Regions from separate parts of the Lysinibacillus sp. KU-BSD001 genome, predicted to be linked through region 1. Evidence: riboswitches for the same ligand, from Rfam matches in the RefSeq annotation. Region 1 holds a riboswitch; each other region holds the start of a gene.
What was found. Region 1 has a riboswitch for S-adenosylmethionine ahead of metK (methionine adenosyltransferase). Riboswitches for the same ligand answer to the same signal wherever they lie in the genome.
Positions count from the first base shown of each region.

Region 1 (5,752 bases):
AGTTTATTTATTTCGTTTCATATATTTGATACGATAATGATATATATTAGCTTGAAATGAGGAGATTGAATATGATTTACCCTTATAAAGATAAAAATCCGAACATAGACCCATCCGCATTTATTGCTGATTATGTGACGATTACTGGTGACGTTACTATCGGAGCAGAAACATCAATTTGGTTTAATACATCGATTCGGGGCGATGTGGCGCCAACTATTATTGGCAATCGTGTAAGTATCCAAGACTTAAGTTGCTTGCACCAAAGCCCAAACAACCCTTTAATTATTGAAGATGAAGCAACGATTGGCCATCAAGTAACATTACATGGCTGTGTTGTACGTAAACGCGCATTAATTGGCATGGGTTCGATTATTTTAGATGGTGCTGAAATTGGCGAAGGCGCTTTTATTGGTGCCGGTAGCTTAGTCCCTCCAGGCAAAAAAATCCCACCAAATACATTAGCGATGGGACGTCCTGCGAAAGTCGTGCGTGACATTACGCCTGAAGATCGCGAAGATATGGACCGCATTATTCGCGAATACGTTGAAAAAGGACAGTTCTATAAATCACTTCAAAAATAATACATTGAACAGATGATAAAAGACTAATATGTCTCATTTTATCAAAAAATTATTAAATATTCATTAAATAATGGTCAAATGACTAGATAGTAACATATCCAAATAAAAAATGGGCGTTTTACGGACGCCCATTTCTTTATTGAAGTGTTTTGACTAATTCGTTGAAAACACCTTTATATGTGATATTTAGTTCCTCTAAATATTCCACGGTCTTCATTGCTTCTGATTGAGTGAGTTTGTCTTCACTGTCGCTGAATTCATATGTTGACGTAGTTTGTCCCCATGGTTCACCCGTTGCTGGGTTAACCCATCTGTCCCCTAAATCTTCAAGTCCATTTAACATCGAAACCGCTGCTTTTTTATATTTTTCATCATTCGTTACTTTATAAGCCTCAAATAACACATTCATTTTTGAAATGATCTGTTTTAATGAAGCATGTGATTTTTTCACCTCTTCATTCTTCCGAAGCGCCATATAATCTGTAATATAGTAACCATTTCTTGTATGAATCACATTTCCTCTAGCTCTCTGCGCAACTAAAAAATCCGCATAGTCAAGCATGGCACTACTTAATGCCTCATCTTGTAATACAACTTGTGTATCGTATAAAAATTGATGTATCACTTCATTTTCTTGCGCATTAATATAAGGTGCTTGTATATTATACTGTTCCTTTAAAAGACCGCTTGTATACTCTGTGACAAATGCATCTTGCTTACCCGATTCTTTATACTCTACTAGCTTATTCACTAAAACAACTAACAGATTGTAGTAGAAGCGTTCTTCTGTTTCTTGATAGCGCTCTAAAATCGCATCATTCGCCATATTGAATACGTTTCTGCCGTATACATTTTCCAAAGCTGGCTCAGTATCCTTATGTAATTTTGACATCGCACCATTTATTGTTAACCATTTTATGGAGCTGTGCTGCTCTGCATTCGATTGTTCTTTATATGCTGTTGCATTACTTTCATTTTCAAAAAGCGGCTCTGCTGAAATCATCATCCAACTTTCCGAAATATCGTTTTTAGCCGTTGTCTTCATTGAGAAAGGAATGACTAATGCTCCGTCTAATTGCTCGACTTCTCCAAACTGATTTTCTTCTATTAACTGTCGTACTTTTGAAACATTTCCAGTATCATTTTCTTCAGTAACTTTTTTAGATACATAGTTATGGGAAAGTAGCATTGATTTCGTTAAATCATTTGCTGTATATACATTATAAATTCCTTTCACATTGGTCGTCACATCTCCCCAATAAGCTTCATCTGTGGATACATACGCCTTTGCCATCATATCGAACTTATCATAGCGATCTGTTCCTTTAACCGTTAAAGTAACTGGTAAATCCATTTGCTTGCCACTCGCATTGATAAACTCAAAAAACAAGACCTTATCGCCATTATCTATGACTTTCTCGACAATTTTTAATGTCCCTGCTAGAAAAATACCTTGTCTTACTTTATAGATAGAAGTGTGATCAGATGAATGAATTTTTTCTTCCTGAGAAACTGTCACTTCTTTTAATTTAAAACCGTCAATTTCTAATTGAATGGCTGTATTATCGATTTCGATTTGCTGAACCGTTCCATATGTACCACCATAGATGATCGCAGCTACTAAAACAATTGCTGTCGCTAGTATTAAGCCGATTTTTTTTATATTCATAATTTCCTCTCCTTCTATGCTCTCTATTATAAAGGAGAGCTTAGTTCATTACCAACCTTACCCTGTTTATTTTTTACACTATTAGTTATTTTATAATAGCAATGACAAATTACCGCATCTGTTTATATAAATAGAAAATTTTCTAATTTAGCATCTACTCCTTAGAAAGAGCCTTTATAGAGAAAGGCCCTTTTATCAACCACTCCACTAAATAGAACTTATACCATATTTTAATATTTGTATAATAAATACCTCTAACTTTTTCACTTTAAATTAAAAACAAGCCGCCACATTTGTGACGGCTTTTACCTTATTCCCTGCAAAGAAATGGTATGGTTTATAATCCTGCTTTTTCGCGTAACAGCTCGGCTTTGTCTGTTTTTTCCCATGGTACATCTAAATCTGTACGACCGAAATGACCATATGCCGCTGTTTGCTTGTAGATTGGACGACGTAAATCAAGCATTTGAATAATGCCTGCTGGGCGTAAATCAAATAATTCGCGTACCCATTCTACCATTTTACTTTCTTCTACTTTCCCTGTGCCAAATGTGTCAACTGCGATTGATACTGGACGCGCTACGCCAATTGCGTATGCAAGTTGTACTTCTGCACGATCTGCTAAACCAGCTGCTACAATATTTTTCGCTACATAACGCGCTGCATATGCTGCTGAACGGTCAACTTTTGTTGCATCCTTACCAGAGAATGCACCGCCACCATGACGAGCATAACCACCGTATGTATCCACGATAATTTTACGGCCTGTTAAACCAGCATCTCCTTTTGGTCCGCCAATTACGAAACGACCAGTTGGGTTGATGAAGTATTTTGTATTGTCATCAATTAACTCCGCCGGTACAACTGCATGAATCACAAGTTCTTTTACATCTTTTTGGATTTGCTCTAATGTTATATCTTCATCGTGTTGTGTAGATAATACAATTGTATCCACACGTACAGGCGTATTGTTTTCATCATATTCTATAGTTACTTGTGTTTTACCATCTGGACGAAGATATGATAGCTCTCCAGATTTACGTACTTCTGTTAAGCGACGTGCTAATTTATGCGCTAAGCTAATTGGCAGCGGCATAAGCTCTGGTGTTTCATTGCATGCATAACCAAACATTAAACCTTGGTCACCAGCACCAATTGCTTCAAGTTCTTCGTCAGACATTGAGCCTTCACGTGCTTCAAGTGCTTGGTCCACACCTTGTGCAATGTCAGGTGATTGTTCACCAATTGCAACTAATACAGCTAAATTTTCAGCGTCGAAGCCGTACTTACCACGTGTGTAGCCAATTTCTGCTACTGTATCACGCACAATGCCTTTAATATCAACATACGTTGAAGTTGTAATCTCACCAGATACTAATACAAGTCCTGTTGTGACAGTCGTTTCACACGCTACACGTGCATTAGGATCTGCGGCTAAAATCGCATCTAAGATAGCATCTGAAATTTGGTCACAGATTTTATCTGGATGCCCTTCTGTTACACTTTCTGATGTAAACAGTCGACGGTTTGTCATTTGTTTTCCTCCTAATAATTGCCCTGCGCAAAGACGCAATATTGATACGGTACTCATTACCCATGTAAGTCTACCCGTACGGATTGAAACTCAAGCCCGTTGCTAACTTTTACACGAGGATTTAGAAAAGCATTATAATAATGAAAAAATTCCATATACTGAATTTTTTCTTATAAAAACAAAAAACCCTTTCACTCATTCAGCGAGCGAAAGGAATTAACTTTTCGTTACCTTTCACTCTTATCGTTCAAGGAATATGTCCTTGCATCAGGTTGGCACCAACACGTTACGTTTATACGTATTGCAGGTTGCCGGGCTTCATCGGGCCTTGACCCTCCACCAACTCGGGATAAGAGTATCCGTTCAATTTCCCATATTACGAAATTTGTTTTATTATGTCAAACGTTTTATAATCGTTTTAGGAATTATAAAAAATTCACAAAATAAATTAAGAATTAGTATAGATTATTAAAAGCAATGTGTTATACTATTTTTGAATTAAGAATAAACTGCCCTTATCTAAGGGAACTATATAAAAAAGGATGGTATTTAATCGATGAATTCAGTAGAAATCAACAACGAACTGAAGGATTTATTAAGCGGGACAAATGTACAAGTACAACTTTCTGTACCACAATTAGTTGAAAAAGCAACTTCACGCGGTGAAGCTACATTAACAGTTGACGGCGCATTACGTGCTGAAACTGGTAAATATACAGGTCGTTCACCTAAAGATAAGTATATGGTCGAAGAAGAAGGTTCAAAGGATAAAATTGATTGGGGAAAAGTAAACCAACCGATTTCAGCTGAAATTTTCGACAACCTATACGTAAAAGTGGTTAACTACTTAAAAGAGAAAGACGAGTTATTCGTATTCAAAGGATTTGCAGGAGCTGACAAAGACTCTCAGCTATCAATTCAAGTTGTAAACGAGTATGCTTGGCATAATCTTTTCTGTCATCAATTATTCATCCGTCCAACAGCTGAAGAATTAGCTGCTCATGTAGCTGATTTCACAATCGTTTCAGCTCCATCTTTCAAAGCTGATCCTGCTGTTGATGGTACACAATCTGAGACTTTCATCATTACGTCAATGGAAAAGAAAATCATTTTAATCGGTGGTACGGAGTATGCTGGTGAAATGAAAAAATCCATCTTCGGTATTATGAACTACTTATTACCGGAGCAAGGTATCTTCCCAATGCACTGTTCTGCAAACGTTGGTGAAGCTGGCGACGTAGCATTATTCTTTGGTTTATCTGGTACTGGTAAAACAACTTTATCAGCTGACGCTGACCGCAAATTAATCGGTGATGATGAGCACGGTTGGTCTGACAATGGTGTATTCAACATCGAAGGCGGATGTTATGCAAAAACAATCAACCTTTCTGCCGAAAAAGAGCCAGAAATTTACAACGCTATTAAATTCGGTGCTGTTTTAGAAAACGTAGTAGTTGATCCAGAAACACGTGTATGTGACTACGATGACGGCTCATTAACTGAAAACACTCGTGTAGCGTATCCAATCGACTACATTGAAAATATCGTAACACCATCTGTTGCAGGTCACCCAAAAACAATCGTATTCTTAACTGCGGATGCTTTCGGTGTGTTACCTCCAATCTCTAAATTAACAAAAGAGCAAGCAATGTATCACTTCTTAAGTGGTTTCACTTCAAAATTAGCTGGTACAGAGCGTGGCGTAACAGAGCCAGAACCAGTATTCTCTACGTGCTTCGGTTCTCCATTCTTACCACTTCCAGCAACAGTGTATGCTGATCAGCTAGGGAAGAAAATTGACGAGCACGGTTCACAAGTATTCTTAGTAAACACTGGCTGGACTGGTGGCGAGTACGGCGTAGGTTCTCGTATGAAGCTTTCTTACACACGTGCAATGGTTCGCGCTGCTATCGAAGGTAAATTAAACGATGTGGAAACAATTCAAGATGGCGTATTCGGATTAAA
Region 1 covers NZ_JBDQZI010000003.1:15,377-21,128, reverse strand. The annotation lists gene AAGS61_RS05400 (gamma carbonic anhydrase family protein) at 72-584, shown strand; gene AAGS61_RS05395 (hypothetical protein) at 721-2,253, opposite strand; gene metK (methionine adenosyltransferase) at 2,591-3,787, opposite strand; SAM riboswitch class I at 4,025-4,143, opposite strand; gene pckA (phosphoenolpyruvate carboxykinase (ATP)) at 4,344-5,752, shown strand, end outside.

Region 2 (5,752 bases), on a different contig from region 1:
GCATTATGTGAAACGCCAAATGAAAGAAAAGAACATAGAAGCGAAGTTAGTTTTGATTGAGCGCAATGAATACTTAGGTGGTAAAATTCATTCTACGCACGAGGACGGCTTCATTATGGAAACAGGCGCCGATTCGATTGTTGCGCGTCATCCAGGTGTGTTGGAGTTGGTTCGTGAGTTAGGGTTTGAATCAGAGCTTGTCTACAATGAGACAGGCATTTCCTATATTCATACAAATAATGAACTGCACGCAATTCCTGCAGGTTCTACGTTCGGCATTCCAATGAGTATCGAGTCCTTACAAGCAAGTACGTTGATTTCGGATGAAGCGAAGCAGCGTGTGTTACAAGATGCAACGATGCCAAATACAACGTTTACGAAGGAAAGCTCGATTGGGGCGTTTCTTGAACACTTCTTAGGAGAGGAAATTGTACGGAAGCAAATTGCTCCTGTACTTGCCGGTGTGTATTCAGGGGACTTATATCAACTTTCCCTTGCTTCGACATTACCGTATTTAGTCGACTATAAAAATGAGTACGGCAGTATTATGAAAGGCTTTGAAGCAAACCGTGAGCAGTTTGAAAAGGCGGCCAATAAAAAATTCATTTCATTCCGCAATGGGCTATCGGCCATCATCGATCGGTTAGAAGAAAGTTTACCTGACGTAACATTTATGAAAAAGGCAGAAGTGCATAGCGTAACAAAAATGGGCGATCAATATGAAATGGTCGTAGGAGACGAAACGATTGTAGCCGATATTGTGGTATTAGCTGTGCCGAACGAAACGGTACGTGAAGTGCTGAAGGATGAAGGGTTGCAAGTGAGCTTAAATAAATTCACAACCGCTTCGGCCATTACACTGTATGTCGGTTTTGATGTACCAGATAGCGTATTACCAGCGGACGGAACAGGCTTTATCGTCTCACATAATAGCGATTTAGTATGTGATGCTTCTACTTGGACGAGCCGTAAATGGAAGCATACATCGGCTGACGGGAATTTGCTCGTACGCCTATTTTATAAAAATGTAAATCCACGCTATGCAGAACTCGCAGCAATGACCGATGAGGAACTTGTAGCGGTAGCACGGAAGGATATTGCACTTAGTCTCGGTATTCAGGATGAGCCAACTGTTGTCAAGGTAACAAAGTGGATCGATCAAATGCCACGCTATGACTTAGCACATCATGACGCCTTATCGGTTGTCGTGTCAGATTTAGCGCAGCGCTACCCAAATGTACTACTTGCGGGTTGTTCTTATTTTGGTGTGGGGATTGGTGCGTGCATTCAAAATGGGAAGCATACAGCCGAGCAGATTGTCGCGATTCTATAAGAAATAATGCATGAAAACGTTTACTATCGCAAAACGTCTTGACGTTCGTTGCATATAACGTTATGATTCTTTTAATTATTGACAAAATTCATATATTTTCTTATCGAGAGAAGCGGAGGGACTGGCCCAGTGAAGCTTCAGCAACCAACAGTAGTCAGGTGCTAAATCCAGTCGGCAAATGCCGTAAAGATGAGAAGGAATGACGATTTTATAGCCTTCTTATACAAAGAAGGCTTTTTATTTTATGGAAAAATAACTGAAAAATTGTGCAATTCAGTATAGAGAAAAGAGGGGCATAGATGGGGTTACTTGAAGCTTTACAGACGCGTGTATTAACGGCAGATGGTGCGATTGGGACACTGCTTTATTCATATGGGTTAGATTATTGCCATGAGGAAATGAATGTCACAAGACCAGAAATAGTAGAGAAAATTCATGAGCAATACATTGAAGCAGGCGCAGATATTATTCAAACGAATACGTACGGCGCTAATGCCATTAAATTAGCACGTTATGGCTATGAAGGTCGTGTGCAAGAGTTTAATGAAGCAGCGGTGGCAATCGCTAAAAAAGCAGCTGAAGGTAAAGCCGTCTTTGTACTCGGAACAATTGGTGGTATTCGTGGCATTCGTAAAAGTGATGCGACGTTAGCCGAAATTGTGACGGCCATTGAAGAGCAGGCCAAGGTGTTACTCGCTGGTGGGATCGATGGCATTTTACTAGAGACATTTTATGATTATGAAGAAATCCAAGCCGTTGTGCAGACAGTTCGTGCATTAACAGATTTGCCGATTATTGCCCAAGTATCGATGCATGAACCAGGTATTTTACAGGGGGGCATTGCACTTGGGGATGCACTGAGTCAGCTTGAAGCACTAGGCGCAGATATTGTTGGTAGTAATTGTCGCTTAGGACCATTCCATACGATTCAAGCATTTGAAAAGGTGAATTTACCGGAAAGAGCTTATTTGTCTGCTTATCCAAATGCCTCGCTACTAGATGTTGAAGATGGCCGTGTCGTGTATGAATCAGAGGCCGATTATTTCGCACGGGCAGCAGAAGAGCTAGTGAAGCAAGGGGTACGTTTAATCGGTGGTTGTTGTGGCACAACGCCAAAGCATATCGAGGCAACGAAAAAACGTTTAGCCAATAGCCAGCCAATTACAGAAAAAGCGAAAAAGCCTGGGACAGTTGAATTTGTTCGTTCACCAGAGCCACGTCAGTATGAACCGCTTCATATGAAAGCAAAACGTGAACGTTCTGTGATTGTAGAGCTAGATACACCACGTCACCTTGAAATCGAAGGGTTTATGAAAGGGGCAAAAGCGCTTTATGAAAACGGAGCAGATGTTATTATGATGGCGGATAACTCACTCGCTTCACCCCGTATTAGTAACATCGCGATGTCGGCTATTTTGCAAAATGAAGGGGTACGTGTTCTTCCGCATTTAACGTGCCGTGATCGTAACTTAATTGGCTTACAGTCGCATTTAATGGGGCTTGATGCACTGCAGCTACATGATCTTTTAGTCATTACGGGCGACCCGACAAAGGTAGGGGATTTCCCAGGAGCAACAAGTGTATATGATGTGTCATCGATGGAGCTAATGTCACTCATTAAACAGTTAAATGAAGGGATTTCATTTTCAGGGAAGCCACTTCGTAAAAAAGCCAACTTCTCGGTTGCGGGTGCCTTTAATCCGAATGTGCGTGTCGTAGCACGTGCTGTAGACCGCTTGGAGAAAAAGCTGGAGCATGGCTGTGATTACTTTATTTCGCAACCCGTGTATTCAAAGGAAAAAATAATTGAAACTTATGAGGCGACGAAGCATTTAGAGGCACCCATTTATATTGGCATTATGCCAGTGACAAGCTTTAGAAGTGCAGAATTTTTACATCATGAAGTGCCGGGCATTAAGTTATCAGACGACGTTCTAGCGCGTATGGAAGCGTGCGGTGAAGATAAAGAAAAGGCGACGGCAGAAGGTGTAGCCATCGCAAAAGAACTATTAGATACAGCATGTCAATATTTCAATGGTATTTATTTAATTACACCATTTTTACGATACGATATGACACTTCAATTGTTGGATTATGTCAAAGAGCTAGATGCAAAAAGAGAAGGAGTACAAGTAAATGCGTAACCACCCGATTTATGAACAACTAGAAAAGCGAATCCTCATTATTGATGGTGCGATGGGGACGATGCTACAAAATGAAAACTTAACACCGGAAGATTTTGGCGGCGAAGAATTAGATGGCTGTAATGAAAACTTAGTCATTACACGTCCGGATGTGTTAAAAAAGATTCACCGTGCTTATTTAGAAGCCGGTTCAGATATTATTTGTACAAATACATTTGGTGCGACACCACTTGTATTAAATGAATATGATTTAGGCGATAAAGCGGATGAAATTAATACACGTGCGGTCGAATTAGCGAAGGAAGCGGTAGCGGAGTTTTCCACACCAGAGTGGCCACGTTTTGTGGCGGGGGCAATGGGACCAACGACGAAAACCTTATCGGTTACAGGCGGGATTACATTTGAAGAGCTAGAAGAAAACTTTTATCAGCAGGCGCGAGCACTTGTCCAAGCAGGATCTGATTTAATTTTACTGGAGACGAGTCAGGATATGTTGAACGTAAAAGCGGCAACGATTGCGATGCAGCGCGCGTTTGATGAGCTTGGTGTCGAGCTACCCGTGATGATTTCTGGCACGATTGAGCCAATGGGGACAACGCTTGCGGGTCAGTCGATTGAGGCGTTTTACATTTCGATTGAGCATATTAAGCCATTATCAGTTGGTTTAAACTGTGCGACAGGTCCAGAATTTATGACGGATCATATTCGTTCCTTATCAGATTTAGCGACAAGTTATGTCAGCTGTTATCCGAATGCAGGGCTTCCAGACGAGGAAGGGTGCTATCATGAAACGCCAGATTCGTTATCGAAAAAGCTACGCGGCTTTGCGGAAAAAGGCTGGCTCAATATTGTAGGTGGTTGCTGTGGTACGACACCAGCACATATTGCTGCGATTCGCGAGGCAGTCGAAGGGTATGTCCCGCGTCAGCTACCTGAAAAGACGCATGGTCATGCTGTCTCAGGCATTGAGCCATTACAATATGATGATTCGATGCGCCCGTTATTTATTGGGGAACGTACAAACGTAATTGGCTCACGTAAATTTAAGCAATTAATCATTGATGGCAAATTCGAGGAAGCAGCAGAAATTGCCCGTGCACAAGTGAAAAACGGAGCACATGTAGTCGATATTTGTTTAGCGAACCCAGACCGTGATGAAGCAGAGGATATGAAAAACTTCATGCCGGAAGTTGTCAAAAAGGTAAAAGTACCGATCGTGATTGACTCAACAGATGAAAAAGTCATGGAAGAGGCGCTCAAATTCTGCCAAGGGAAAGCGATTATTAACTCGATTAACTTAGAAGATGGCGAAGAACGTTTTGATGCCGTGATGCCACTTGTTAAAAAGTACGGGGCTTCGGTCGTTGTCGGTACAATTGATGAGATCGGTATGGCCGTAACACGGGAGAAAAAGTTAGAGGTAGCGAAACGTTCACATGATTTATTGACACAAAAGTGGGGCATTTCACCAGAGGATATTATTTTTGACCCATTAATGTTCCCAGTCGGTACAGGGGATGAACAATATATCGGTGCTGCGGAAGAGACAATCGAAGGAATTCGTCTCATTAAGGAGCAGCTACCGGGCGTATTAACGGTGCTAGGTGTAAGTAATATTTCATTTGGTTTACCGCCAGTTGGTCGTGAAGTATTAAATGCGGTGTATTTATACCACTGTACACAAGCGGGATTAGACTATGCCATCGTGAATACAGAAAAGCTAGAGCGTTATGCATCGATTCCAGAAGATGAAATCAAGCTAGCGAATGATTTAATCTTCCGTACTAATGATGAAACATTAGCTGCCTTTACAGACTTTTATCGTGATAAGAAGAAGGAAAAAACAGCAGCGAGCCTACCTGAAACAGTGGAAGGTCGTTTAGCTTACTATATTTTAGAAGGTACAAAAGAAGGGTTAATTGATGATTTAAATCAAGCACTGGAGTTGTTTGATACACCGCTTGATATTATTAATGGACCTTTAATGGACGGAATGGCGGAAGTCGGGCGCTTATTTAATACGAACCAACTTATCGTTGCCGAAGTATTGCAATCAGCAGGGGTGATGAAAGCGGCTGTTGCACATCTGGAGCAATTTATGGAGAAAAACGATGAATCCGCAAGCAAAGGGAAAATGGTCCTAGCGACAGTTAAAGGGGACGTACATGATATCGGCAAAAACTTAGTGGATATCATTTTATCGAACAACGGCTTTAAAGTAGTGGACTTAGGCATTAAAGTGACGCCTGCCGAACTCATTGAAGCCATTCGTCGT
Region 2 covers NZ_JBDQZI010000016.1:39,341-45,092, forward strand. The annotation lists gene hemG (protoporphyrinogen oxidase) at 1-1,333, shown strand, start outside; SAM riboswitch class I at 1,431-1,529, shown strand; gene AAGS61_RS18120 (bifunctional homocysteine S-methyltransferase/methylenetetrahydrofolate reductase) at 1,633-3,477, shown strand; gene metH (methionine synthase) at 3,470-5,752, shown strand, end outside.
Region 2: it holds a riboswitch for S-adenosylmethionine, as region 1 does, so the genes downstream of both, AAGS61_RS18120 (bifunctional homocysteine S-methyltransferase/methylenetetrahydrofolate reductase) here and metK (methionine adenosyltransferase) in region 1, are expected to answer to the same signal.

Region 3 (5,752 bases), on a different contig from region 1:
GACAGTTCGATTTAAAAAAGGCATGAGGGATTTGTACCATAATCCCTGCTCCGTCACCTGTTTTTCCGTCTCCGCCACGTCCGGCACGGTGCTCTAAGCGACATAACATTTCTAAACCGTTTTTTACGATATCATGTGATGGCTTCCCTTTAAAATTTGCGTACATCCCAATACCGCACGCATCATGTTCAAATTGTGGCGAATACAGGCCCTGTGGTTGTGGATATTGATGAAAAGTCATAATAAATTCCCCCCAAATCTTTCACTAACGTATTTACATTTTAAAGTTTTCGAAATAATATAAACAATATATAGTTTGGATGGAATCAATCTAATATTTCGATAAATGAGGTGAAAGCGTTGGAATTAAGGCAATTACGCTACTTTGTAGAGGTAGCTGAACGAGAACATATTTCAGAAGCAGCAGACTATCTTCACGTAGCACAGTCAGCGATTAGCCGACAAATCGCAAATTTAGAAGATGAACTAGGAACACCGCTTTTCGAACGAATTGGGCGCAATGTTAAATTAACACCAATCGGTAAAATTTTTTTAGAACATGCAATTACCGCGTTGAAGGCAATTGACTTTGCTGCAAAGCAAGTGGAAGAATACTTAGATCCAGCAAAAGGAACAATCAAAATCGGTTTCCCGACAAGTTTAGCAAGTTATGTATTGCCAACAGTCATTTCTGCCTTTAAAAAGGAATATCCCGATGTATCTTTTCATTTGCGACAAGGTTCGTATAAATTTTTAATCGAGGCTGTCAAAAATCGAGAATTAAATTTAGCTTTTTTAGGTCCGCTTCCGCCAAAAGATGAAGCGATTACGCCAACCATTCTGTTTAGTGAGAATATCCATGCACTATTACCAGCAAATCACCCCCTTGCCAAAAACGAGCGTCTTAACTTAGTAGATTTACGTAACGAAAATTTTGTTTTATTCCCAGAAGGGTATATTTTGCATAAAGTAGCTGTGGAAGCATGTAAATCAGCCGGTTTTGTCCCAAAGATTACATCTGAAGGAGAAGATATGGACGCATTAAAAGGGTTAGTGGCAGCAGGTATCGGCGTGACGTTATTACCTGAAAGCTCCTTATCTGACTCGACACCACGCTTTACCGTAAAAGTCCCAATCGCATTACCTGTAATCCGTCGAACAGTTGGTGTCATTTCCCCAACGAACCGAGAACTCGCTCCATCTGAACAAGTATTTCTACAATTTGTTACAAACTTCTTCTCTCGTTTAACACAATTTCAATAATGACGTACGTAGGGTGATTTCCTAGGAAATATTAGCGAACTGCGCTTAGAAAAACGCAATTTACGACAAAAAATCCCGAGGTTTTGATATTAACCTCGGGATAAATCATTTTATTATTCAGATACAGGTACGACTGCGCCGCCCCACTCTTCAAGAATGAATTCTTGAATTGGTTCAGAACGTAGTACTTCTACTAAGCGAGCAATTGCTTCACTGTCTTTGTCTTCGCTACGAACTGCGATGACGTTTACATATGGAGACTCAGAACCTTCGATTGCGATTGAATCTTCAAGTGGATTGATCCCAGCATCGATTGCAAAGTTAGAGTTGATAACTACTGCATCTCCTTCACCTTCTTCATAGTATGTTACTAATAATTCAGGTGCAGAGCTTGCATCAATTACTAATTTTTTCGGATTGTCTACAATATCATCGATCGTTGCAGCTGTTTTGTCGATATCCTCTTTTAATGTGATTAATCCTTGTGCTTCTAATAATTGAAGAATACGACCTTGGTCAGATACTGAGTTTGAGATGATAATTGTAGCTCCATCTGGTAGCTCGTCTAATGATTTATATTTTTGAGAGTAGATACCGATTGGCTCAATATGAATCCCACCAGCATTTACGAAATCATAGCCCTTTTCTGCGATTTCAAGCTCTAAATAAGGGATATGTTGGAAATAGTTCGCATCAAGATCACCTGACTCTAAATCTTGGTTTGGCATAATATAGTCTTGATATGGCTTAATCTCTAAATCGATACCCTCTTCTTCTAAAATCGGCTCTGCTTCTTTTAAAATTAATTCATGTAAACCATTTGAAGCACCAACAACAATTTTTGTATCTTCTGCTGTTTCCCCAGCATCATTTGTTGCTGTATCATTTGTTGGTTTTTCGTCATCAGAACCGCAAGCTCCTAATGCAAGTGCTAATGATGGTACTGCTAATAATGATAAATACTTTTTCATGTGTTGAAACCCCTTTTCTTTATCTTATATGTCTTTTTATAAAAACGGCTGTTGCCGATACTACCTTATCGCTTGTCTGTACGTGCTGTAATCGCATCGCCAATCCATTGAATCACAAATACAATTACTAAAATAATAATCGTTGACATCAACACTACGTCATCACGACTACGCTGGAACCCTTCGATAAACGCCAAGTTCCCTAAACCGCCTGCTCCGATAATCCCTGCCATCGCTGTGTAACCAACAAGCGCAACAGCTGTTACGGTAATCCCTGAAATCAGTGCTGGTAAACTTTCTGGAATAAGCACTTTAACAATAATCGTGGATGTTTTAGCCCCCATTGAACGAGCTGCTTCAATAACGCCTTTGTCGATTTCACGTAACGCAATTAATACCATACGTGCGTAAAATGGTGCAGCCCCAATGATTAATGCAGGGAGCGCTGCGTTCGTGCCACGAATTGTGCCAACTAAAAACTTCGTAAATGGAATTAATAAAATAATCAAGACGATAAACGGAATCGAACGGAAAATATTCACCAATGACCCCGTTAAAAAATGAACGATTTTATTTGCCCACATTTGATTCGGACTCGTTAAAAATAATAAAACCCCAATGGCTAACCCTAAAATAAGCGTAATAACTGTTGAAATGGCTGTCATGTAAATCGTTTGGTATGTTGCCTCATACATCGTTTCCCATTTTACATTCGGAAATAATTGACTAAGCATGTTCAATCACCTCCGTCTGAATCTCATGCTGCGATAATATGTTTAGTGCTTGTTGCACTTGCTCTTCTGTGCCATCAATATGCACAACCAATGTCCCGTATGGACCACTTGTTGTATGTGAAATCGAACCATGTACAATATTCACATCGACGCCGTATTCTTTAATGACTTGCGAAATGACCGGCTGTTCGGTTGCTTGTCCTACAAATGTCACTTTCACAAGCTTCCCTGTAGGGTAGTTGGCTAAAATTTGCTCAATCGATTCTTTTGTTTCATTTGTACCGGACACTTGTGAAACGAATTTTTTTGTAATTGGGGCTTGTGGGTTTTGGAAGACGTTTAATACTTCGCCAGCCTCTACTACCTTTCCAGCTTCCATGACAGCGACACGATGACAAATTTTGCGGATAACATGCATTTCGTGTGTAATCAATACAATCGTTAAACCAAGTCGCTTATTAATATCTAATAACAGCTCTAAAATCGAATCCGTTGTTTCTGGGTCAAGTGCAGATGTCGCCTCATCACAAAGCAATACTTCCGGATTGTTGGCAAGCGCTCGTGCAATGCCGACACGTTGCTTTTGACCACCTGATAGTTGTGAAGGGTACGCTTTGTCACGCCCTGCAAGACCAACTAAATCGATTAACTCTGCCACACGCTTTGCGCGCTCATCCTTTGGTACACCTGCAATTTCTAATGGGAACGCAATATTTTCTTCCACTGTACGCGACCATAGAAGATTAAAATGTTGGAAAATCATGCTAATCTTTTGACGCGCTGCACGTAGCTTATTGCCTGAAATCGCCGAAATTTCTTCACCATTCACCACTACCGAACCTGTTGTTGGCTTTTCTAAACCATTCAACAGGCGAATCATCGTACTTTTACCAGCACCACTATAGCCAATAATGCCGTATATTTCGCCTTTCTCAATCGCTAAGTTTACATTGTCAACAGCTTTTAGTTCACCATTTTTGGTCTTGTAAACCTTTGTTATATTACTTAACTCAATCATAATAAACTCCTTCTACATGAAAAAACCTTCCTACTAATATAGACAAGCAGAAAGGTTTTCGCACAATTTATACGTTAACCGCTCTCTCATCTTTCAAAGCAAAACTTTGAGTGACTTGGCACCTTTTCACAATTGTGATGGTTGCCGGGCTTCATAGGGCACTTCCCTCCACCGCTCTTTATAAGAGTAACGTTATAAAATTTATTTTATGCATGTAAATGTACCATGACTATTAATTGTCCGTCAATTGTTTTTTAACATTTCATACAAATTTAGTACGGATTGAAATGCGTACACTTTTTGGACAATTTTACCGTTTTTAACGATTACTAAACACGGCACACTTTCAATTTCATAGTCATATGCTAGGTCTTCCATATAATTTAAATTTGCTTTACCAAGGGGTAATGTGGGCAGTAACTCTTCCACCACATTTAACATTTTAGATGCAACAGCACATGTACCGCACATCGGTGTATATAAATAAAAAGCGGCCATCTCTTTTTCGTTTATGATTTGCTGCCACTGTTCTTTTGTCCAGTCTTCCATCTGCTCATCCTATTTCACTTTGAATTTAGCCGCTTGTAAAATATCACGCACGACACTACTTGGTGCCTCGGCTACACCATTAAATGGCACAGGTAATTCAAGTTGCACAGCCTCGCTATATGTTCGGCGCATAATTTTTCTTAAATAATCCCCTGATTTATCGCGATCAAAAAAGGTAAATAGCTCAATATCTTCGTATGGTTCAAGTAAATCGATTAATGCTTCTTCGTCGATTGTGCCATTTGTACACAAAATCAATACTTGCTCAGCAAGAAGGGGTGTGATTTTTAATTTATCAGAGCGACCCTCTACGATTATACACTTTTCAATCATTCAATTCTCCCCCTACGTCGAAAAAAACGCCAAAATCCATACTAGATTCAGGCGCTTCTTTGTATTATTCAGAAATAAACTCTTCGTATGCTTCTGCAGTTAATAATTCTTCCACTTCTGCTTCATTTGAAAGTTCAACCACAATCATCCAAGCATTTTCGTATGGAGATTCATTAACGAATTCTGGGTTATCTGATAATTCGTCGTTTGCTTCTACTACTGTACCAGATACTGGTGAATATAATTCAGAAACTGTTTTTACTGACTCTACACTACCGAACGGTTCGTTAATTGTTACTGTATCGCCTACTTCTGGTAGCTCAACGAATACAATATCACCAAGTTCGTTTTGTGCAAAATCCGTAATACCAACGCGTACTTTATTGCCTTCGATTTTTACCCATTCGTGTTCTTTTGTGTAGCGTAAATCTTTAGGAATACTCATGAAAATCCCTCCAACAAAATGTATAAATCTCTTTCAGTTTGACATATTTCAGTAGTAAAAACAAGGTTGTAATCAGCCTATTTCCACGTTTCTGAGAAGTCAGACTCCTTGAAACCAAGCGTAACTTTTTCACCATCTGTCACAACTGGACGTTTAATTAACATCCCATCAGATGCAAGCAAAGCTAATTGCTCTTCTTCGGACATATTTGCTAATTTATCCTTTAAGCCTAGTTCTTTATACTTGTTCCCTGAAGTATTGAAAAACTTCTTTAGTGGAAGGCCACTTTTCTTATAGAGTTCTGTTAATTGTTGCTGTGTTGGCGTTTGTTCAACAATGTGTATAGATTCGTAAGCGACATTGTTTTCTTCTAGCCATTTTTGTGCCTTTTTACATGTCGTACATTTTGGATATTGAATAAATTTTAATGGCATGTATG
Region 3 covers NZ_JBDQZI010000010.1:74,928-80,679, forward strand. The annotation lists gene gltB (glutamate synthase large subunit) at 1-241, opposite strand, end outside; gene AAGS61_RS14505 (LysR family transcriptional regulator) at 361-1,263, shown strand; gene AAGS61_RS14510 (MetQ/NlpA family ABC transporter substrate-binding protein) at 1,377-2,234, opposite strand; gene AAGS61_RS14515 (methionine ABC transporter permease) at 2,300-2,968, opposite strand; gene AAGS61_RS14520 (methionine ABC transporter ATP-binding protein) at 2,961-3,986, opposite strand; SAM riboswitch class I at 4,070-4,173, opposite strand; gene AAGS61_RS14525 (thioredoxin family protein) at 4,230-4,535, opposite strand; gene AAGS61_RS14530 (hypothetical protein) at 4,545-4,868, opposite strand; gene gcvH (glycine cleavage system protein GcvH) at 4,933-5,313, opposite strand; gene AAGS61_RS14540 (arsenate reductase family protein) at 5,391-5,747, opposite strand.
Region 3: it holds a riboswitch for S-adenosylmethionine, as region 1 does, so the genes downstream of both, AAGS61_RS14520 (methionine ABC transporter ATP-binding protein) here and metK (methionine adenosyltransferase) in region 1, are expected to answer to the same signal.